Regions from separate parts of the Holdemanella hominis genome, predicted to be linked through region 3. Evidence: predicted binding sites of a transcription regulator. Region 3 holds the regulator's gene; each other region holds the start of a gene.
The links. The regulator Rex, encoded in region 3, represses fermentation and respiration genes when NADH is low (regulators of the CRP and FNR family bind a similar motif). The targets are predictions, from matches to a motif close to GTGAANNNNTTCAC.

Region 1 (7,973 bases), on a different contig from region 3:
TAGGCTAGTCAAAAAACCTTGTATTGGTGATAAGCCTACATTTTTTGCGATGATTCCTAATGAGAAGGAAACCGCAAAGTATCCCATTCCTACCGGAATACTATCTTTGATTCCTTTTTTAAACTCCATAATCTCACTCCTTATTTCTATGCATTATAAGAATCGAATTGTTATTTGTAAATCAAATATTTATAATACTTCCATAAGAAAATGTGATAGATATGAATCTAACAAAATATGATATTTTTTCAAAGTATTAGAAACAAAAACAATTAGTCAAGTTGCTAAAGATCTTGGCTTTTCACAAAGTGCAGTTTCTCAAACAATAAAATCTTTAGAAGAAGAATTAGAAACCACTTTATTCATTCGACAAAAACGTGGTGTCATTCTTAGTAAAGATGGACATGCATATATTCCCTATTTAAAATCTGTTCAGGCAAGCCTTGATAATCTTCGTACTAAAAAGCAGGAAATGAAAGGGGTGGACCAAGTCACATTAAGAATTGGTACATTCACAAGTGTATCTCGACATCTTTTGCCTTCATTAATGGAAAAATTCATTGAAATGTATCCAAACATACAATTTGAACTGTATCAAAGTGAATACACAAATATTGAACAACAATTATTAGAAGGAAGTCTTGATTTAGGATTCACTTGTATTGATGCCATCCAGCGAGTTCAATATCAAGAATTGTATTATGATGAAATGTTTGCGTTGGTGCCACAAAGTCATGTGTTAGCTAATTATGAAGTATTAAGCATGAAACAAATCGCAAAGTACCCTTTCATTCAATTAGATGAGGGAGAATATTCTTTGCCAATAAAAACATTCCAAAATCTAGGATTACATGTACAGATTAAACACAAAGTATATGATGAATTTACTATTTTAGCTATGATACGACAGAATTTAGGTATTTCTATACTTTATCAAAACGCTTTGAGCGACTATGATGATTTGTGTTTGATTCCAATACAAGAAAATCTATTTCGTCATGTTGGATTCGCCTATAATAATTACGATACTTTATCTTATGCAAGTAAGACATTTCTAGATTTCATTCTTAGAAAGACACCAGAAATTCTTAAAAATAAGGATAGTTTTCATATTATTTAAATTTAACATAGTTTTTATACTGTTAAGGTTGACTCACTTACTAATTTATATTATTCTTTTCACGTACATAAAGATATACGGTAGGTGAGGTTACCGCAGGGATTTGGATTTCCTAAGATTACTGCCGCAAAGTTGTGGAGACACAACTCGTTGGTCAGCAGGCTAAGTCGCAAAGGCTTGGCTTAATGTAATTAATATGCCCTGTGATACTAAAGCTTGAACGGTGATACTTAGGTTAATGACGTCATTGTTTAGGCAATGGCGTTTTCTTTATATAAGGAGGTGAGGCTTGTATGTGTACGGATCCGGATGGGAATAGTTTGAATTATTTAAAGAAAGCAGAGGTACATAATTATGATGAACAAAGAAGAATTCATTCAATTACTACAAGACAAAAAATACAAAACTGCACAAAATATACTTTCCGAAATGAACGATATGGATACAGCTGCCTTTTTAGAAGAGTTAGATGCGAAAGAATGTGCTTTGGCATTCCGTTTAATTTCTAAAGAAAAAGCTGCCAATGTATTCTCATGCATGAGTTCGAAGATGCAGACATATCTGGTAGACATGTTTTCAGAAACTGAATTAAAAGAACTATTAGATGATCTTTATATGGATGATACAGTAGATATGTTAGAGGATCTACCTGCAAACTTAGTAACGCGTATTTTGAAAAACTTAGATTCAAATAAGCGTTCAACCATCAACAAACTTTTAAAATATCCTGAAGACAGTGCCGGTTCAATCATGACGACTGAATATGTCACATTGAAAAAAACAATGACTGTAAAACAGGCCATGAACCATATTAAAGATATTGGTATTCATAAGGAAACTATTTATACTTGTTATGTCACAGAAAATAAAAAATTGATTGGTATTGTGACAGCTAAAAGCTTAATGACGAGTGATGATGATGAAAATATCACAAATCTAATGAATACGAACATTATTTCTGTACACACTCATACAGATCAGGAGCAGGTTGCTCACTTATTTAGAAAATATGACTTGATTGCGATGCCCGTACTTGATAGTGATGGATGTCTTGTTGGTATTGTTACATTTGACGATGCCATGGATGTTATGGTTGATGAAACCAACGAAGATATTTCTCGTATGGCTGCCATGGAACCCAATGAAAAAACATATTTTGAAACTACGGTTTGGCAACAAGCAAAACACCGTATCTTATGGCTACTTGTCTTAATGTTTTCTGCCACAATCACAGGAAGTATTATCACCCGATATGAAAATGCCTTCAGCGCCGTACCATTACTAGTATCTTTTATTCCAATGTTGATGGATACAGGTGGAAACTGTGGATCACAGAGTTCAACTTTGATTATTCGTGGTTTAGCTTTGGGAGAAATTCATTTTAAAGAAATTTTTAAAGTTATGTTTAAAGAATTTAGAATTTCACTTGTTGTTGGATTTATTTTGGCTGCAGCTAATGGTTTACGTATTTTCATTCAATACCAAAACTTTAATATCGCAATTGTCATTGCCCTTTCATTAATGATTGTTGTTATTGTTGCAAAATTAATTGGTTGTATTCTTCCATTATTTGCAAATAAGATTGGTGTAGATCCAGCTATTATGGCCAGTCCATTAATCACAACAATTGTAGATACTTGCTCTATTCTAGTTTATTTCAATATTGCAGTACATGTTTTTAATATCGTAGTTTAAGAGATGAGAAATCATCTCTTTTTTTCATAGCACGAAAAAAAGAACCTCAATTGAGATTCTTTTATCGAAAAATATAATTATTTAAATTAGATATCCATATCTTTTTGAGCAGCAGTTACAATAGCCATCTTGTAGATTTCATCTGAAGTACATCCACGAGATAAGTCATTGATTGGCGCGTTCAATCCTTGTAAGATTGGTCCAACTGCTTCATATCCACCTAAACGAGCAGCAATTTTGTATCCAATATTTCCACTTGACAAGTTAGGGAAAATAAAAGTATTTGCATGTCCAGCAACTTTTGAATTAGGAGCTTTTAAACGAGCAACTTCTTCACTTACTGCACAGTCAAATTGCATTTCTCCATCAATATCAAAATCAGCAATACGACGCAAACGATCACTTGCTTCAGTCATCTTAGCAACGCATTCACCTTTTGCACTACCCATTGTTGAGTATGATAATAATGCAACTTTTGGTTCTACACCAAATTGACGAGCTGAGTTAGCTGTTTGCATAGTGATTTCTACTAAATCATCTGTATTAGGGTTAATGTTGATTGAGCAGTCACCCATGATCAATTGAGATTCTTCTTTAATTAAAATGAAGCAAGAAGAAACTAATTGGTTTCCTGGAGCTGTTTTAATCAATTGTAATGCTGGACGTACAGTATCTGCAGTAGAGTATGTAGCACCACCTAATAAACCATCGGCATATCCCATTTGAACTAACATAGTTCCAAAATAGTTTGTACTCTTCAATGCTTTACGAACTTTTTCTTCGTCCATTTTACCACGACGTAATTCGACCATTTTGTGGACCATTTCATCCATGTGATCAAAGTTATTTGGATCGATTTGTTCGATTCCTTCAACATTTAAACTATTCTTTTGTGCACAGCCAGCAATTTCTTCTGGAGTTCCTAATAATACTGGGCGTACAACATCATTATTTTTCAAATCAATAGCTGCCTTTTGTACACGTGGATCCCAACCTTCGGTAAATACGATTCGTACTCCCTTTCCTTGGACCTTTTTTTCTAATTCATCAATAATCATAACTTTAACTACCTCTTTTCTATCAAAGTATAGTCCAAAAATGCTTTATTTACCACAAAAACAATGTGAACTTTTTCTCATAGTTTATCTACAAAATCTGTATACATTAAATAACATATTGTTTATATATCGTATACATTATGTATAAATTGTAATTATTTTACACACAAATGTAAATTAATGTAAATTTTACTTGCATTTTTCATTGTAAAGTTTTACACTAGTGACATCACAAGAAGGGATAGGTGCAAATTATGAAAACAAGTCACTATTTAAAGAAGGCCGGTGCCGTATGTATGGCAGCTGCAATGATGACTGGTTGTGCTGGTGGATCATCTGGTGCAAATGGTAAAACGTTGACAGTTGGCTTAAACACAGGTTTCAATGGAATTTTCTCTCCATTGTATTATCAAACTGTATATGATGATTACGTTATTGAAATGGTTTATCAAAGTATGTTGAGCTATGATCGTGATAATCAATTACAACCAGAACTTGCTACTGAACAACCAACTATTAGTGAGGATGGATCAACATTAACATTCAAATTGAAAAAAGGAGTGAAATTCTCTGATGGATCTAAATTGGATGCAGATGATGTTGTATTGACATTTACAGCTATGGCTGACCCAAGCTATACTGGTCGTTTCTCAACGTATGTTGATTACTTAGAAGGTTATAAAGAATATCACGAAGGAGATGCCGAAACTCTAAGTGGTGTTGAAAAAATCGACGATTACACAGTTGCCTTCCACTTGGCAACACCAAGAATCGACGCGATAAGCCAAGTTGGTACATTCCCAATCATCTCTAATTCACAATTCAAAAAATACAAAAAAGGTGATACAAAGATGTTTGAAGACAAGGCTAGTAAACCAATTGGTACTGGACCATATGTATTGAAAAACTTCCAAAAAGATTCAGCCGCCACATTTGTTAAGAATGATAAATTTAAAGCTGAAGATGGAGAATACCAAATTGATAATGTTGTAATGAAGATTTGTGATACTTCAACAGAACTTCAAGAACTTCAAAAAGGAACTGTTGATTTATTACCACAAGCTGATAACGCTGATAAAGTTGGTACTGCAAGTTTAGATAAGAACTTAACTTACAACAACTACGCATCAAGCTCAATGCAATACTTTATTTACAACTGTGAAGCTGGAGCCACTGCAGATCCTGCTGTACGTCAAGCATTAACTTATGCGATTGACCGTCAATCATTTGTTGATAGCTACTACTCATTCTCTAAAGGAAGTAAAGATGTTAAGAAAACTCAACCTGGTTTCGTTCCAGTATTAATGGCTAACCCAATTTCATCACAATTAGGTGATATCATTACTGGTAAAGAAAAAGATGACAACATGACTTACTATGATTATGACATCGAAAAAGCTAAACAAATCTTAGACGATGCTGGTTGGACTGTAGGAAGTGATGGAAAACGTGAAAAAGATGGACAAAAATTAACTGTTCGTATGGTTTCTACAAAAGGTAAAGATCAATTAGATACAATACTTCCAATGCTAGAAAAAGCTTGGGGCGATGAACTTGGCGTTGATTTCAAGACAAACTTAAGTGAATTCAACACAATGGTTGCAACAGTTCAAGGTGATGATACAGTTAACGATTGGGAAGTATCTTACATGGGATGGCAATTTAGTTCAGGTGATGACACTGGTATCAACTTATTATGCCAAACTGGTCAAACAGATAACACAGCTCGTTTATCAGATCCTGATTTAGATGCATTGTTAGATACTGCATTACATACAACTGATCAAGCTGCAAGTACTGCTGCTTATAAGGAAGCTTATGAAAAAGTTTCTGCTTTATGTCCATATGTAGCAATCAATGGTTTAAGTTACTATGATCTATACAACAAAAAGATCAAAAACTTAGATACAGCTGCATTGTATGACTTCGTTAAAGCGTTAGACAAAGCTACAATTGAATAACAATTAAAGAGATCTGTTGACAGATCTCTTTTTAATACATATAATTCAATTACATACAGAGTAAAAATATGTGCGTTAAGTGTCTTTAACACGGGGAGTTGGTTAAGGAACGAAAAGTTATTCTTGCGGTACATATTTTGCATCCCGCTGTTGTGATCGAAAAAATTAAAGACTTTCTTTTTTTGTATCGCAATATGGAAAAAAGGAGGTCTTTTTATATATGAATCAATACTTTGTAATGTTAAAAGAAAATGCACGCTCATTAAAAAACGTGCGTGTTATCGTAGGTGTGGCATTATTTTTTGCCCTAAATGTTATTCTTAACTTGTTTGGATCCATCCAAATCACAAACCAGTTAAAAATAGGCTTTGCATCCATTGCGATAGCTGCTAGCTGCTTACTTTATGGACCCATTCCAAACTTAGTGCTTGCACCATTATTAGATTTAGTCAATTACATGGTTAAACCTGTGGGTGCATATTATCCGATCTTTATGATTTCAACTATGGCAAGCGCATGTATTTTTTCAGCTTACTTCTATAACTGCGAAAGAATCACTTGGGTTCGCGTCATCTTATGTCGAATAACATATGATGTAGTTGTCAGTTTATTTCTAAACACACTATTTACATCTATGTTGTGGGGAACTCCATTCTTAGTTATTGCGAGTCCTAAATTAATCAAAAACTTAATTTCATTACCATTCCAAGTCGTTATTTTATATTTAGTAATGAAAACATGTATTCAATTAAAGCCAAAGGTGAACCGTTAATAGGTCCACCTTTTTTACTGCAATTTAAACATGTCTTTTTTAGCTCCACAAACTGGACATACATAATCATCTGGTTCACTTTCAAAATCATCACCATCATATACATATCCACAAACACTACATACCCACTTTTCTTCTTTTCTGTATGTAGGTGCTTTTGCCGGTGCGCTTTGTTTTAATACATTATGATAATATGCATAGGTCATTGGTTTACCAGAATCACCTTTCTTGGCATCAACGACTTTTGCCAAGAATACAAAGTGTGTTCCTGCATCCATCTGACTTTGTACTTCACACATCATGTATCCTAACGCATCATCTACAACAGGCAATTCTCTAAACAAATGATGATTCAACTTCGCCCACTTATCTTTATCTTTTCCTGTTTGAAAACCTAAATCCGTAATCACTTGTGAATCTATTGTTTCAGGCAAGATTGATAAAGAAAAATACTTATTTTTTTCAATCAAAGAACAAGTATAATTATCCTTGTTCATGCTCAAGGCAATTAGCGGTCCTATCGTAGAAACCTGAAATACAGTATTCACAATACATCCGCATTCGCGCATGCCGTCTTTTACACCCACGGCATACATACCATAAGAAAGATCATACAAAACTGTGTTGTCCATAAGAACACCTCCCTTGTTACTTCTATTGTAGCAAGTTTAATGGTTATATGCTATATAACTATTCTTCTTTTTCAACACACTTCTGTAATTTACTCATCGTCTGCTTCAAGCTTTTCATTTCTTCTACAGACACATCATTAAATAATGTTTTATTGATTTTACCAATCTCTTCATCAATAATCTTTAAAATAGGTTTACACTCGCCTGTGAGTTGTAAATGGTGTATTCGACTATCTTTTTCATCTATGCAAGTACAAATAAGTCCCTTTTTTTCCAACGAATCAACACTTCTAGAAATCAGAGTCTTTGAAACGCCTAACACCACTTTTAATTCCGTACTTGTTGTAATAGTTGAATTATTCTTTAAAACAATCAAGATAGATATTTCATTTGGTGAAAAATTAAATTCTTGAAAACTATCTTTTATTTTTTTTGCATAATAATCCCTCATTTGATTGGATATACGCAAAAACTCCTCAATCGTAAACATATTATCGCTCCAGTCTCAACAGAACAATTCTAAGCGCTAAAATAGGGTGTGTCAAACATTGCCCCATTTTTCTAATACTTCTCCTACATAATATAGAGAACCACATAATAAACTGTCTTCTTTTGTATCTAAAAGTCTTGAGATCAACTCATCCACTGTAATAATAGGATACCCTAATTTTTCTAATGGATATAGACGAGCACTCGATATTTCTACTAATGTAATGTCTTTACTAATGGATTGAA
Region 2 (7,973 bases), on a different contig from region 3:
AAAGGTTGTCATGCCTTTATATAAGAAAATTAGTGAAAAATACTATAATGAACTTCATTTTGATTGTGAATATTCAGTTTCAATTAATTATCATGAAGTACCCGTACGTGTATTCTCAAAAGTAGTAGATAATGTATGTTTCTTCTTCATTCAACATCAAGGTTACTTTGAAAGAGATTCATTATACGGTTATCAAGATGATGGTGAGCGTTTTGGTTATTTCCAAAAGGCTGTTATTGAAATGTTGAACCAGTTGAATTACTGGCCAAATATTATCCATTGCCACGACTGGCATACAGGTATGATTCCTTGTATGGTTAAAGAAACTCACGATGCAGATCCTAGATATGGTGCAATTCGTTTTGTGTATACAATCCACAACTTGGCTTATCAAGGAAATTTCGGCCCTGAAATGCTAGATAGTTGTTTAGGATTACCATACTATTTGTTAGACAATGGTAATGTACGTTTTGATGGTGGTATTTCATTTATGAAGTCTGGTATTTTATATGCGGACAAAGTTACAACTGTATCACCAACTTATGCACAAGAAATTTTATCGCCTCAATATGGTGAACACTTAGAAGCTGTATTGAATATGCGTAAATATGATCTATGGGGTATTGTAAACGGTATTGATATCGAGTTATGGAACCCTAACACAGATCCAGAAATTCCATATCACTTTAATAAAGTGAATATTGCGGCTCAAAAGAAAAAGGCAAAAATGGCTCTACAAGAAGAACTAGGATTAGAAAAGAATCCTGATGTTATGATGGTAGGTGTTGTTTCTCGTTTGACTTGGCAAAAAGGATTCTATCTATTGATGGAACAATTAGACGCATTGTGTGCAGCTCCAATCCAATTGGTTATTTTGGGTAGTGGTGAAAGTCAAATTGAAAACAAGTTCCATGAACTTGAAGATGGAAATAAAGGAAAGATTTGTTTCTATTATGGATACAATGAAAGCTTGGCACACCGTATCTATGCGGCAAGTGATTTGTTCTTGATGCCTAGTTTATTTGAACCATGTGGAATTTCACAATTGTGTTCTATGCGTTATGGTACTTTACCTCTTGTTCGTGAAACGGGTGGTTTAAAAGATACGGTTGATGCATACAATGAATATGAAAAATCAGGAAATGGATTTAGTTTTGAAAACTACGATTCGAATGAATTGATTCATACTTTATATTATGCTTGTGACGTTTATTACAATCGTAAAGAGGATTGGGAAATGTTACAAAGAAATGCATTGAATACAGATGTGTCATGGCAACAAAGTGCTAAAACATATTCTTTGTTGTATGATGAATTAGTTGACTAATGAGAATTCTTGTTAGCGCATGTTTATTAGGATATAACTGTAAGTATAACGGAAAAAACAATTTAAATAAAAAAATTGTAGAGCTTTTAAAAGATCATGAAGTAATTCCTGTATGTCCAGAGATGCTTGGAGGACTTTGTTGTCCTCGTATTCCTTGTGAAAAAGTAGGAGATAGAATTTTGGATAAAGAGGGAAATGATTGTACAAAACAGTTTATCAAAGGGGCAGAAATTGCTCTGAATATAGCGAAAGAAAAACAAGTAGATATTGCGATTTTACAAAGAAGATCACCTAGTTGTGGATATTCTGTTATTTATGATGGGACTTTTACAGGTAATCTAGTAACTGGTAGTGGTGTCTTTGCACAAATGTTGCAAGATTTAAATATACCGATTATGGAAGCGGAATCAGAAAAATTCGTTTAGGTATTGTTTTCTTTGGCAAAATGTCATAAAATACATTTAGATTTGATTTAGGAGGATAATTATGAAACAAGTAACTGTAACTGTAGTAGATCCAGTAGGTCTTCACGCACGTCCAGCAACTGTAGCTGTTAACGCTGCTAGTAAATTTAAAAGTGAAATCAATGTAGCTTTCAAAGGACGTGAAGTAAACATGAAATCTATCATGGGAGTTATGTCTTTAGGAATTCCTACACAGTCAGAAATCACAATTAGCTGCTCAGGCGAAGATGAAGATGCTGCTGTAGCTGCAATCGAAGAAGTATTGCGTGCTCAAAAGATCATTGCTTAATTAAAGAAAGTCTCATAGTTTTATGAGACTTTTTTATTTCAAAGTTAGAAAAGAAGGAGAATAAATAATGTCTATTGTTGAAGAAAGATATTCAAAATGGTTAAACCATGAAAATTTAGCCCCTCAATACAAACCTGTTTTAGAAGCAATGAATGCAGAAGAAAAAAATGATGCATTCTATACAACAATTGAGTTTGGTACAGCAGGTATGCGTGGTCTTTTAGGTCCGGGAACAAACCGAATTAATATTCATACAATTCGTAAGGCAACTCAAGGATACGCAAATTACATAAATGAAAATAATGGTGGTAAAGCTGGTATTGCGATTGGTTATGATAACCGTCACATGTCAAAAGAGTTTGCGTTTGATTGTGCTGACTTATTAGCAAAAAACAACATTAAATCATATGTGTTTGAATCATTACGTCCAACTCCAGAATTGAGTTTTGCAGTACGTCACTTAAATTGCTTTGGTGGCATTATGATTACTGCCAGTCACAACCCTAAAGAATACAATGGATATAAATTGTATGATGATAAAGGATGTCAGTTGATTCCATGTTTGGCTAGTCAGGTTATTGATAAGGTTAACGCAATTGAAGATGAATTGGCAATTGATGCAAACTGTACAGAAGAACAAAAGAAATTAATTACAGTTATTGGTAAAGATGTGGATGAAGAATATTACAAAAATGTATTAAGTATCCAATTGAATCCTGAAGTTAAAAAAGATATTAAAATCGTATTTTCACCAGAACATGGAACTGCTAATATTCCTGTTCAAGAAGTTTATAAACGTGCAGGATATACTTGCATTCCAGTTGTAGAGCAATGTAGTCCAGATCCTGATTTCTCAAATACACCTACACCAAACCCAGAACAAGCAGGTGCTTATGAATTGTCATTAAAATACGCAAAAGAAAATCAAGCAGACTTAATTTTAGTTTGTGACCCAGATGCTGACCGTATGGGAGTTGGAGTCTTGCACAATGGTGAATATGTTGTATTAACAGGAAACCAATCTGGTTCTGTTGAAATTGAATATATTTGTTCACAACTTCAAAAACAAGGTAAAATGCCCGAAAATCCTGTAATGTTCAATACGGTTGTTACAAGTGATCTAGGAGAAAAAGTAGCTTCTGATTATGGTGTTACAACAGAAAAAACTTTAACTGGATTCAAATTCATTGGTGAAAAAGTTGCGAAATATGAAAAAACGCACGAAAAGAACTATGTATTTGGATATGAAGAAAGCTATGGTTCATTAATTAAACCTTTCGTACGTGATAAAGATGCTCCTCAAGCTTGTTTAATGCTGGCAGAAGCTTGTGCATTCTACAAAGAACAAGGTAAAGATTTAGTTGATGTATTAGATAGCTTGTATGACCGTCATGGTACATATGAAGAAAGTCAAGTTGCGTTATCATTAGCTGGTGAAGCTGGTGCTAAGCGTATTAAAGAAATCTTAGCTAACTTAAGAAAAGAGGCTCCAACACAAATTGGTGGCACAAAAGTGGTTCGTAGTGAAGACTATAAAGAATGTGTAATCAAAGAAGGGGATACAGTAACTGAACTTACTGGATTCACTAAATCGGATGTATTAAAATACTATCTTGAAGATGGAAGCTGGATTGCGGTACGTCCTAGTGGAACAGAACCAAAATGTAAATTCTACTATTGTATCAAGGGAGCTTCAAAAGAGGATGCTCACAACAAAACGGTTCATTTCCAACAGGCAATGGATGATTTGATTGCCAAGTAGTATTAAAGGATGTCAAAATGGCATCCTTTTTTCTGTTTATTTGAAAAAAAGATCTAGACTGATTTGTCTAAATCCTTCAAGAATTGTTCTAAGCGAACAACAGCTTCTTTAATGTGATCTATGCTATATGCATAAGAGATACGAATGTATCCTTCACCACTTGGACCAAAGGCGTTTCCTGGAACACAGGCAACTTTTTGTTCTTGTAGTAATCTTTCGCAGAATGTTTCGGAATCAAGGCCTGTCGATTGAATATTACAGAATACATAGAATGTACCATGAGGCATATTTGTCTTTAGTCCCATACGATTGAGTCTGTTGACTAAGAAGTTTCTTCTTTTTAGATAATCATCTTTCATCATCAATACATCATCATAGCCGTTTTTAATGGCTTCGATACCTGCGTATTGAGACATAACAGGAGCTGACATGATCACATATTGGTGAATCTTATTCATAACAGAAGAAAGTTCTTTGTTGGCCATACAATAGCCTAGACGCCATCCTGTCATCGCATATGCTTTAGAAAAACCATTTACGACAATAATTTGAGATTTGATTTCGTCAAATTGGGCTAATGATGCAAAAGGCTGATCAAAGCTTAGTTCGGCATAGATTTCATCACTCACAACATATATACCTGATTCTTTGATGATATCAACAATTTTTGCGTAGTCCTCTTTTGTCATGACACCACCTGTAGGGTTGCTAGGATAATTGATGATCATCGCTTTTGTCTTTGGTGTGATGACTTTCTTTAAATCTTCTGGAAAAATTTTAAAGTCATTTTCTTCTTTTAACTGTAAAGGGACAACAACACCATCACTTAGTGTAACACTTGGTGCATAAGCAACGTAGTTAGGGTCTAATACAATAACTTCATCGCCAGGATTCAACAGGGCACGCATACATAAGTCAATGGCTTCACTACCACCAATTGTGACAATAACTTCATTTTCAGGATCATATGTTTGATTGTAATGTTCCTTATGGAATTTACAGATTTCTTCACGAAGCTCCAACAATCCACGATTGGCTGTATAGTGAGTATGTCCAGTGCTCATGTAGTGAATCGCGTTTTCACAAATGTGCCATGGCGTAGCGAAATCGGGTTCACCAACACCTAAAGAGATAACGCCTTCCATTGTGTTTGCTAAATCAAAGAATTTACGGATTCCACTTGGATTGATAGATGTTGCTTTTGTAGATAAACTCTTCATTATGGAGTCACAACCAATCTTGATTCTTTATCTTCTGGTTTGTCAATCATGACAATACCACTTTGCTTATATTGTTTTAAGACAAATAATGTCTTTGTGGAACGAACATCTTCAACACAGGCAATCTTATCTGAAACAAAGCGAGCCACTTCAAACATGGTTTTACCTTGTACTAAACATAAGAAATCACAATCTCCACTTAATAGATACATTGTATCTACTTCTGGATAGTTGGCAATCAATGCTGCTGTCTTGTCATAGCCTCTATTTCTTGTAGGTGTACAACTTACTTCAATATATGCTAAAACTTTTTGATCTTTTAACGCTTTATTGTAGTTGATAATTGTGTGATAGCCACAAATAATTTTGTTTTTTTCTAAAGATTGAATCTCTGATTTTATACTTGCTTCATCTTCATTCAAAATATCCGCTAGATCTTGTGAAGTTAGACGAGCATTATTTTCTAGTAAATCTAGGATTAAACTTTGGTTCATTTTTAATTCCTCCTTTTGAATATAATAGCACAATTAAGGTTATGTAAAAAGTGTGAAAATGCTTGAGAATGAATTGTAAATAGTCTAATATATAAGTGTTGTTAGTTGTAAAAAGTTTTACTTGTTAGAGAATTGACAAATCAACAGTAGGCTTTTATAATAACAATGGTATTTAAAGGAGGATTTACTGACATGACAGTAAAAGTTGCGATTAACGGTTTTGGACGTATCGGACGTTTGGCATTCCGTCAAATGTTTGGTGCTGAAGGCTACGAAGTAGTAGCTATCAATGACTTGACTAGCCCTAAGATGTTAGCTCACTTGTTGAAATATGATTCAACTCAAGGAACTTACGCTAAGGCTGACACAGTTGTTGCTGGTGAAAATTCAATTACAGTAGATGGAAAAGAAATCACTATCTACGCAGAAGCTGATGCTTCTAAATTACCTTGGGGTGAATTAGGCGTTGACGTAGTATTAGAATGTACAGGATTCTATACTTCAAAAGCTAAAGCAGAAGCACACATTAAAGCAGGTGCTCGTAAAGTTGTTATCTCTGCTCCAGCAGGAAATGACTTACCAACAATCGTTTACAATGTAAACCACGAAACATTAAAACCAGAAGATACAGTAATTTCTGCAGCTTCTTGTACAACAAACTGTTTAGCTCCAATGGCTAACGCTTTGAACCAATTAGCTCCAGTTAAATCAGGTATCATGACTACAGTTCACGCTTACACAGGTGACCAAATGACATTAGACGGACCTCAACGTAAAGGTGATTTACGTCGTAGCCGTGCTGCTGCAGTTAACATTGTTCCTAACTCAACAGGTGCTGCAAAAGCTATCGGATTAGTTATCCCTGAATTAAACGGAAAATTAATCGGATCTGCTCAACGTGTTCCAACTCCTACAGGATCAACTACTATTTTAGTAGCTGTTGTTGAAGGTGACGTAACTGTTGATCAAATCAACGCTGCTATGAAAGCTGCTACAACTGAATCGTTTGGATACACTGAAGAACAATTAGTATCTAGTGATATTATTGGTATGCGTTACGGATCATTGTTCGATGCAACTCAAACAATGGCTCACTCATTAGGTGACGGAACTACTCACGTACAAGTTGTTTCTTGGTACGACAACGAAAACTCTTACACAAGCCAAATGGTTCGTACAATTAAGTACTTCTCAGAATTAGCTTAATAATTGTAAGACTTTTAAAGGAATCCAATAGGGTTCCTTTTTTTTGTATACTTTACTAAAAAGTGCAAATCAAAACCTTGAAATAAATATATAAATCATGTATTCTAACCTTTAGAGATTGTGAGGTGTTAGCGGTGGGTATTCGACATCGTTTGACGGATTCTGAGCGTGATGATTTAACAAAAGATGTAGACGATTTAGATGCTGTTTACATGGAAAAATTAAGAAAAGATGGAATTGACGAAGATTTATTAGCTCAGTTTCGTGATTTAACTTTAGAATTAGAAAAGGATAAGGAACAAAATGGATAGTAAGACAATGAATGTAATGATCATAATTATATTGACATTAGTATTTATCTTAGTGCCAATAATTATGAAAAAAGTTGTATGGAAGAAGTTATTAGTTCAATTGAACAATGAACAATATGACGAATTCTACAAAACATTAGATACAGGAATATGTAAATTCTCATATCAGGCATTTAACCGTGAGTATATGCGATTAAGTGGCTATTTGGCACAAAGAAATGATACGAAAATCGAAGAACAATTTGAATTGTTGAAAAATATGCGTATTTCAAATAAACAAAAGGCTAGTGTCGCAACTCGTGGATTTTATTATTATTTAGAAAAAGGAAAAATCAAAAAAGCAGAGGGCATGCTTTCTTATGGAAAAAGCTATGTTGATGAAAAGACATTCAAGAATATGCAGATTCAATTCAGCATATTAATGAAGAAAGAAGCCAAATATATTGATGACTGTAAAGAAATTTTAAATGGTATGTGGGATGGTAAGTCAGAACTAGACAACAATAAAAAATTCCCTGTTGGAACCATTCAATATTTAATTGGGCTTCAATATTCTTATTTAAAAGATGTGGATCATATGATGGAATACTTTAATCCTGCATTAGAAAATTTAGCAGGTACACCATATGAAGAAGATATTCGTCGTATCATGACTAAATTACATGTAGGCTGACCATTTGGTTAGCTTTTTTTTTCATGTTTTGTATTGTATAATAAAAAATATGAATTGGAGGACATTTTATTATGAAATTATATAATAGTTATTCTCAAACCATTGAAGAATTAAAACCAATCGAACCAGGAAAGATTTCCATGTACGTATGTGGACCAACGGTCTATAACTATCCACATATTGGAAATGCTCGTCCTATCGTTGTATTTGATACATTAAAAAAAACA
Region 3 (7,973 bases):
CGAAAAATGTAAGTGTGGTCGTTCAATAATGAAAAAGGCAGATAAAATTCTGATAGTATGCATTATGATCGTAGCGGTAGTACTATGTGTTCCTTTATTTTTTAGTGAAAATGAAAATGTGTATGCGAGTGTATATGTTAAGGAAAAACAAGTTTTACGTATAGATTTATCAAAAGATAAAACGTATGTCGTAAATGGAAAGCTTGGAAAAGTGCATATTGAGGTTAAACAGAAAAAAGTGCGTGTTACACAAGAAAAGAGTCCACATCATTATTGTTCGAAACAAGGTTATGTTTCGGATGCCAATGTTCCCATTGTATGTTTGCCCAATGAGACAGTGGTAAAAATTGAAAAAGAAGCCAGTCAGGATACGGTGATACAATGAGGGTCAAGAAAAGTGTAATTTTAGCTTTCTTGGTCGCGGTCGGTATTTTGTTGCAGCTTTTAGAAAGCTTTATAGGTATATTTATGATTGTTCCTGGATATAAGATTGGCTTGGCAAATATTGCTGGCTTATTTGCACTTTATATGTATGATGAAAAATCATTGGCTTATGTATCGTTGCTTCGTATCATTTTGTCAAGCTTAATGCAGGGAATGTTATTTTCTGTTTCGTTTTGGCTTTCGTTAAGCGGTGGTATTTTGGCTTGTATTGCGATGATCTTAGCGTATCGAAGTAAGGTGTTTTCGATTTATGGCGTAAGTATACTTGGAGCTAGCTTTCATAATATAGGACAAGTAATCGCAATTACTTGGATTTACCAACAGTATTTTATGCAGTTGTTTTTACCAATTCTTTTGGCATTGTCCATTGTGAGTGGTATATTAATAGCAGTAGTATGTAGAAAGGTTTTAGACCGATTAAATGGAGGAAATTATGGAAAAATATAGTTATACACCAAAGGGTGTTTGTAGTCGTCAATTCAATTTTGAAATTGAAGATGGAATTCTTAAGAGTTTTGAGGCCATTGGTGGATGCAATGGAAATTTAAAGGGAATTGGATGTTTATTGAAGGGAAGAAGTGTAGATGAAGTTATCGATACTTTGACTGGAGTAACATGTGGAAATAAGCCAACATCTTGTCCAGATCAAATCGCATGTGCGCTTAAGGCATATCGTGGCTGATCATTTTCTTGGGGCTTTAAAAGAAATTGAAAGACGTGCTCAAAATAACATTCTTGTATTTTCAGATGTATTAACAGAACGTTTAGAAGTCATTGCACAAAATATGGTTGGAAAATCAATTTCGGATAATGATTATTTAAAGTTGTTGGAATTGTATTATAAAAAGTTTTCGAAAGATGAAAATAAGCAGGCCATGTTGTTTTGTCTTTTAAGAATGCAGGAAGTTGTATTTTATAAAGAACATAAAGAGAATCAGGATGATTTAAGTAAGATGGAATTTAATGAGGAATATGATTCTATCACGAAAGCTTTTCTATCTAGAAAAAGAGATTATTATCAGATTACACTGAAAAATATATTTCAACGATTTATCTTATTAGACACACTTGCGTATATTGTGTTTTTACTTGTGTTTGTTCTTTTGATTCACATTTCTTTTAGGGTTTCATTTGTTTTACTAGTAATTTTGTGGGCGCTTGTATTGTATTTCGCGAAAAAGAAGGGTGTTCCTTATTTTTATAATTCAAGAATTCAAACACTTCTTCAAGATGTGGATTCAACGTTGTTGCAGGTGGATCAAGCCATTTTCTAAAGTCGAGTAATCGACTTTTTTGTTTTTTAAATTTTTTCACAAGTTAACTTGTTAAATATATCACAAATATGATATTATTAATGCGTGGGGTGATAAAATGCAGAATAGAAATGTACCCAAAGCAACTTTACAGAGGTATCCGGTATATTTAAAAGCTTTACGTAAACTTCAAAAAAATGGCGTTGAACGAATTATGTCCAAAGAATTATCGAGCTTTGTAGATATTGAACCTACAACAATTCGTCGTGATTTCTCCTTTTTAGGGAATCTTGGAAAACAAGGTTACGGATACGATGTGGATAAACTGATTGAAATATTTAATAGTCAGTTAGGCGTTGATTTTGATGAAAAAATAATTTTAGTTGGTGCTGGTAACTTAGGTCGTGCGTTAATGAATTATAATAAATGGGATTATGTTGTTGGTGAAATCGCATGTGCATTTGATGTGGATCCAGCTAAGTGTGGAACACAATTTGGTGTCGAAGTATATCCGATGTCGGAGTTAGATACGAAGATTCCTGAAGGATGTCGTATTGCGATTTTAACAATTTCACATGATGTACAAGAAACAGTAGATAAATTAGTACAGTGTGGAATTAATGGTATCGTTGATTTTACGCATCAACATTTTTTAGTCCCAAAAGGGGTTGTCATTAAAAGTATTGATGTGGTATCATCAATACAAGAATTGGTATTTATTACAAATTCATTAGAAACAAAGACGCAGAAATAGAAGTCGTCCAAAACGAACATGTAAAGAGAGTCTTGTTAGGTGAAAATAGACAGTGCAAGTTTGGATTGATAACACCTGTGGAGTCGTACTGGAGAAATTAAGTAGACAGTAACGTGTGGAATGCGTTAAATTCCAATTGAGTGCATACATACGTGTGATGAAACAGGATGGTACCGCGGTAATAATCGTTCCTTTTAATTAAGGAACTTTTTTTATTTTGAAGGGAGAAACTATGTTAGTAAAAAAATTAAAAGAAACATTTGAACAGTACGATGGACAAAGTATTACTTTGCAGGGATGGGTTCGTACAAATCGTAATTCAAAGGCAGTTGGATTTATTGCGTTGAATGATGGAACAACTTTTTCGAATGTGCAGGTTGTATATGCGGATAGCTTAGAAAACTTTGATGAAGTATCAAAAATTACAACAGGTTCAGCTATGGAAGTAACAGGAAAACTTGTATGTACTCCAGATGCAAAACAGCTATTTGAAATTCAAGCCGAAAGTATTAGTGTTTTAGGATTATGTGATCACGATTATCCATTGCAGAAAAAACGTCACAGTTTTGAATTTATGCGTGAAATTCCTCATGTACGTCCTCGTGCAAATACATACTATGCTATGTTTAGATTAAGAAGTGTATTAAGTATGGCAATTCACACATTCTTCCAGGATCGCGGATTCGTATATGTACATACACCAGAAATCACTGGTAATGATGCAGAAGGTGCTGGTGAATGTTTTACAGTTACAACTCGTGAAGATGCAAAATATGACAAGGATTTCTTTGGTAAACATGCTCAACTTACAGTATCTGGACAATTGCATGTTGAACCATTCGCATTAACATATCGCAATGTTTATACTTTTGGTCCAACTTTCCGTGCAGAAAATTCAAATACAACTCGTCACGCTTCTGAATTCTGGATGATTGAACCAGAACTTGCGTTTGCGGATTTAGCCGATAACATGGATTGTATTGAAGAAATGATCAAATATTGTATCAACTATTGTTTAGAACATGCTAAAGAAGAAATGGAATTCTTTGCATCAATGATCGATAAAGAATGTATTAAACGTGTGACTCATGTTGCAAACTCTAACTTTGAAAGAATGACTTATACAAAGGCTATTGAATATTTGGAAAAAGCAAAAGATCAATTTGAAAACCAGGATATTTTCTGGGGTATGGATCTTCAGAGTGAACATGAGCGTTATATTTGCGAAAAAGTCGTAAATGGTCCTGTTTTCTTAACAGATTATCCAAAGGATATTAAAGCATTCTATATGCGTGTCAATGATGACAACAAGACAGTTGCAGCATGTGACTTATTAGTTCCTTATGTTGGAGAATTAGTTGGTGGTTCTCAACGTGAAGAGCGTTATGATGTGTTAGTGAATCGCATGAAAGAAATTGGAATGGAACAAGAGACATTACAATGGTATTTAGATTTACGTCGCTTTGGAGGATGCAAGCACTCAGGATTTGGTCTTGGGTTTGACCGTATGTTGATGTATTTAAGTGGTGTTGCGAATATTCGTGATGTTCAGCCATATCCACGTACACCTAGAAATTTAATTTTCTAATGAATTAAACAGGTATCTCGTTGATACCTGTTTTTTTGTGTGATATAAATAAGGGGTATGAAAAAAGTAAGAGTAGTTAATAATAAAAATTTAAGCACGATGATCGTCGGGGTTGTTACTATCGCTATTGTGGTTGTCTGTGTTTTTTTATATGTATCAAGACCAACTGAAATAGATAAGTTGTCACAATCTTATTTGGATACAGTGGATGTTGAAAAGCTGCGAAAAAAGGTGGAGACAAGTTTTGATGGGTCTTATCGACTCAGTGATTATTTAGTTTATGGGGAGACGTTGTCTTTGTATAAAGATGAGTATGGTACAAAGAAAATGGATAAAATGCAAGGCAATAACATTGTTCTAAGAAATGTTATGAATGATGCCATTACAAGTTTTACATTTAATGGAAAAGTGGATTCAGGTATTGATTTAGGTTCTTTAAAAGAAGGAATTTATGAACTATATACATATGATCATTATGAAAAGGAGCGTATCTATTTTGACGATGCATTTAAGGCAAAGACAATCACGACAATGCGTCGCAATAAAAAGGTGAAAGATATTACGTTTGTGGCAGATAAAGAGGCATTAAAAGAGTATGATATTCATTTAAAGAAAAATTATACGTTTATTATTGTCACTAAGCATATCCCAAAATCCAATGTATATGATGTAGTGATCGATCCATGTGGAAATGCGATGAATTACATCTCGAATACAGTAGATTATGGTGCAAGTACATCAATTTTAGATGAACCAACTTCTTCCATGGAATTTGCGAAAAAATTAAAAAAAGAATTAGAAGAAAAGGGATTAAAGGTAAAAATCTTGCGTAAAGAAAACGAAACGCCTGGATATTATGGTGCAGATGGTCGTCCGGCTCGTGGTTATAAGGCAAAGGCTAAATTATATATTGCCTTGGGTGCAAGCTATGATGAAAATGTAGATGCGCCTTATATGATGGCAAGTCCATATACAAATAGTGGGTTGGCTAATACAATCTCATATTATATGGATCAAAGTGGCTTGACATTGTATGCGGCTAGAACGAACAGTACGCAGGAAAATGGAGTTTTATATGATTCATTTGCCGAAGATGAAAAGGGTGAAGTAAAAAAATATGAACTTTACCCACAATTAAGAGAAACTGGTGGAAGAGCAACATACACTGGTGTTTATGGTGATGAAATGAGAAATGCAAAATATAAAGATGTCTTTGGGATGTATGGATTATACTTTTCATATGCGAGCGCAATGAATTCTCAAAGTGTTGCTTATTTTAACGACAATACGGATGCGATAGCGAAAACTTTGGTGAAAGGTATTGTTAGATATTTTGAAATTTAGGGTGATAGTATGAAGTTACAATTAAGTAATATACAAAAGTCATTTGGAGCAAAAACAGTTTTGGCAGGTGCTAACTTTCAAGTGCGTGATAATGAAAAGATTGCGTTGGTTGGTCGTAATGGCTGTGGAAAAACAACATTGATGAAAACTATATGTGGACTGGAACACTATGATTCGGGTTCTCGTATGGTTTTAAATGGTACAAATGTTGGGTATTTGGCACAGATTACTTTTGTGGACGAAGAAAAGACAGTGTATGAAGAACTTTTAACGGCTTTTGACAAGGTTCGAGAATTGGAAAAGCAGTTAAATGCTCAGGCAGAAGTACTTAAAACGGATTCAAGTGAGAAGCAACTTGAAAAGTATGATGCATTGCAGACACGTTTTGAGGCATTGAATGGATATCAATACGAGGTGGAATTAAAGAATGTGTTTTTTCATTTTCAGTTTGATGAAAGTGATTTAAATAAAAAATTGTGTGAATTTAGTTCTGGACAAAAAACGAGAATTGCGCTGGTTAAACTGTTATTGACAAAACCAGATATCTTATTATTGGATGAACCGACAAACCATTTGGATATTGCAGCTATTGAATGGCTTGAAAATTATGTGAAGCATTATCCTTTCGCGGTTGTTTTAGTGAGTCACGACCGAATGTTCTTGGATCATGTTGTAGATGAAATCGTGGAAATTGAGTTTGGTAAAACTCAAAGATATGTGGGGGATTACTCGCATTATTTGAAGGCAAAAGATGAATATCTAAAAAAGAATCATGAAGCGTATATTCGTCAGCAACAAGAGATTCATCGTTTAGAAGATTTGATTGAAAAATTCCGCTATAAAAAGAATAAGGCCGCTTTTGCTAAGAGTAAGCAGAAATATTTAGATCGCATGGATAGAATTGAAGATAGTACTTCAGATACAAGTCAGATGAAGGCTGTGTTTACTTGCGCAAGAAAAGGTGGTAAGCAGGTTCTTGAAGTGGAAGATTTACAGGTTGGTTATGATAAAGTGCTGTCTGATGTTTCTTTTCAATTATTGCAAGGACAAAGAATGGCTATCGTTGGTCCTAATGGAATAGGTAAATCAACTTTGATCAGGACTTTGGTGAAAGAACTGCCTGCGATATCAGGTAGCTTTAAATTTGGCCATCAAATTGATGTAGGGTATTTCAATCAGGAAAGTGCTCAGATGAAGTCGAATAAGAATGTATTGGATGAATTGTGGGATATGGATCCGGATGCAACACAAACACAGATTCGTAATACGTTAGCAAGTTTCCTTTTTACACAGGATGAAGTTTTTAAAGAAGTGAATGATTTGTCGGGTGGAGAAAGAGTTCGATTGGCTTTGGCAAAATTAATGTTAGAGCATGATAATGTTTTATTATTGGATGAACCTACAAACCACTTAGATATTCCGGCGAAAGAAGCTTTGGAATCCGCTTTAGAAAAATATGATGGAACGATTCTATTTGTATCGCATGACCGTATGTTTTTAAAAAAGATGGCTACACGTGTACTAGAAATGGGTTCAATCAGTAAAGTGTATGATTTGAATTACGAAGAGTACTTAGAAAAAAAGGCAAGTAATGAACTTGTGGAATCGGTTGCCAAGGTCGAAAAAGAAGCGAAGCCACAAACGGTATCTTTCACGGATTTAAAAGCAATTAAGAATCGTGTCGCAAAACTAGAAGTGCTTTTAGAGGAAGCAGAACAAGATTTAGAGGCAATGCGAGAATTGAGATATGAACCAGAATATTACCAAGATTATCGTAAGATGGAAGAGTTAGATGCGAAAATAGATGATAAACACAACGAAATTGCTGCATTGATGCAAGAGTGGGAAGAAAAAATGGCTATGTTGGAATAGAGTGTCAATTCGGCACTCTTTTTTGAAAAAATAGTTGCATTTAAAAATATGCTGTGGTAATATAAATGGGCACTGATAAATGGACTCTTAGCTCAGCTGGCAGAGCAACTGACTCTTAATCAGTGGGTCTGGGGTTCGAATCCCCAAGAGTCCACCATTTATGTGTTTAAGTCGATTTACTCGGCTTTATTTTTTTGAAAAAAGATATTGAATAAACCATATGTGTGTGGTATTATCAATGAGTAAAAGAAATGGAAAGATAGAAGCACCCCTTCTCACCTGATGTCTAAGAGACATAGGTTCACGGCCAATTCAGTTTGAATTCGTTTAAAAAGAGTGATGGGTGTGGAATGCACCCATTTTCTTTTTGGAAAAATGAAGAAGGATGGTGTCGAATATCAATAATAGAAAAGTTGCCCCAAATAATGTAAACGATGATTTGTTTAACGAAAAGATTCCGTTTAGAGAAGTTCTTGTCATCAATGCGGATGGAGAACAATTGGGAGTTATGTCAAAAAAAGAAGCATTGGACATTGCATACAAACAAAATTTAGATTTGTTGTGTGTAGCACCCAAGGCGCGTCCGGCCGTGTGTAAAGTTTTAGACTATGGTCGTTATCATTTCGAACAACAGAAAAAAGCAAAAGAAGCTAAGCGTAAGCAACATGTTGTTGAAGTTAAATCTTTGCGTTTATCGCCGATTATCGATACACACGAT

Region 1: the regulator Rex is predicted to act here: its motif matches at 3,939-3,952, upstream of pta (phosphate acetyltransferase).
Region 2: the regulator Rex is predicted to act here: its motif matches at 5,664-5,677, upstream of gap (type I glyceraldehyde-3-phosphate dehydrogenase).

The regions. Positions count from the first base shown of each region.
Region 1 is NZ_JACRWH010000012.1:18,993-26,965, reverse strand. Features, by position in the region: gene H8911_RS12410 (AzlC family ABC transporter permease) at 1-129, opposite strand, end outside; partial or broken gene H8911_RS12910 (LysR family transcriptional regulator) at 254-391, shown strand; gene H8911_RS04655 (LysR family transcriptional regulator substrate-binding protein) at 473-1,120, shown strand; M-box (ykoK) riboswitch at 1,190-1,356, shown strand; gene mgtE (magnesium transporter) at 1,475-2,815, shown strand; gene pta (phosphate acetyltransferase) at 2,902-3,873, opposite strand; gene H8911_RS04640 (ABC transporter substrate-binding protein) at 4,128-5,834, shown strand; THF riboswitch at 5,889-5,986, shown strand; gene H8911_RS04635 (folate family ECF transporter S component) at 6,055-6,606, shown strand; gene H8911_RS04630 (flavin reductase) at 6,621-7,238, opposite strand; gene H8911_RS04625 (MarR family winged helix-turn-helix transcriptional regulator) at 7,297-7,728, opposite strand; gene H8911_RS04620 (bifunctional folylpolyglutamate synthase/dihydrofolate synthase) at 7,780-7,973, opposite strand, start outside.
Region 2 is NZ_JACRWH010000006.1:13,212-21,184, reverse strand. Features, by position in the region: gene glgA (glycogen synthase GlgA) at 1-1,327, shown strand, start outside; gene H8911_RS03100 (2-thiouracil desulfurase family protein) at 1,327-1,752, shown strand; gene H8911_RS03095 (phosphocarrier protein HPr) at 1,814-2,080, shown strand; gene H8911_RS03090 (phospho-sugar mutase) at 2,148-3,842, shown strand; gene H8911_RS03085 (pyridoxal phosphate-dependent aminotransferase) at 3,896-5,062, opposite strand; gene H8911_RS03080 (Lrp/AsnC family transcriptional regulator) at 5,062-5,556, opposite strand; gene gap (type I glyceraldehyde-3-phosphate dehydrogenase) at 5,749-6,762, shown strand; gene H8911_RS03070 (hypothetical protein) at 6,897-7,073, shown strand; gene H8911_RS03065 (hypothetical protein) at 7,066-7,746, shown strand; gene cysS (cysteine--tRNA ligase) at 7,818-7,973, shown strand, end outside.
Region 3 is NZ_JACRWH010000035.1:13,176-21,148, forward strand. Features, by position in the region: gene H8911_RS08295 (hypothetical protein) at 1-29, shown strand, start outside; gene H8911_RS08300 (NusG domain II-containing protein) at 29-385, shown strand; gene H8911_RS08305 (Gx transporter family protein) at 382-891, shown strand; gene H8911_RS08310 (TIGR03905 family TSCPD domain-containing protein) at 878-1,126, shown strand; gene H8911_RS08315 (hypothetical protein) at 1,119-1,718, shown strand; gene H8911_RS08320 (redox-sensing transcriptional repressor Rex) at 1,816-2,451, shown strand; gene asnS (asparagine--tRNA ligase) at 2,684-4,039, shown strand; gene H8911_RS08330 (hypothetical protein) at 4,097-5,383, shown strand; gene H8911_RS08335 (ABC-F family ATP-binding cassette domain-containing protein) at 5,393-7,255, shown strand; tRNA gene H8911_RS08340 (tRNA-Lys) at 7,337-7,412, shown strand; gene infC (translation initiation factor IF-3) at 7,641-7,973, shown strand, end outside.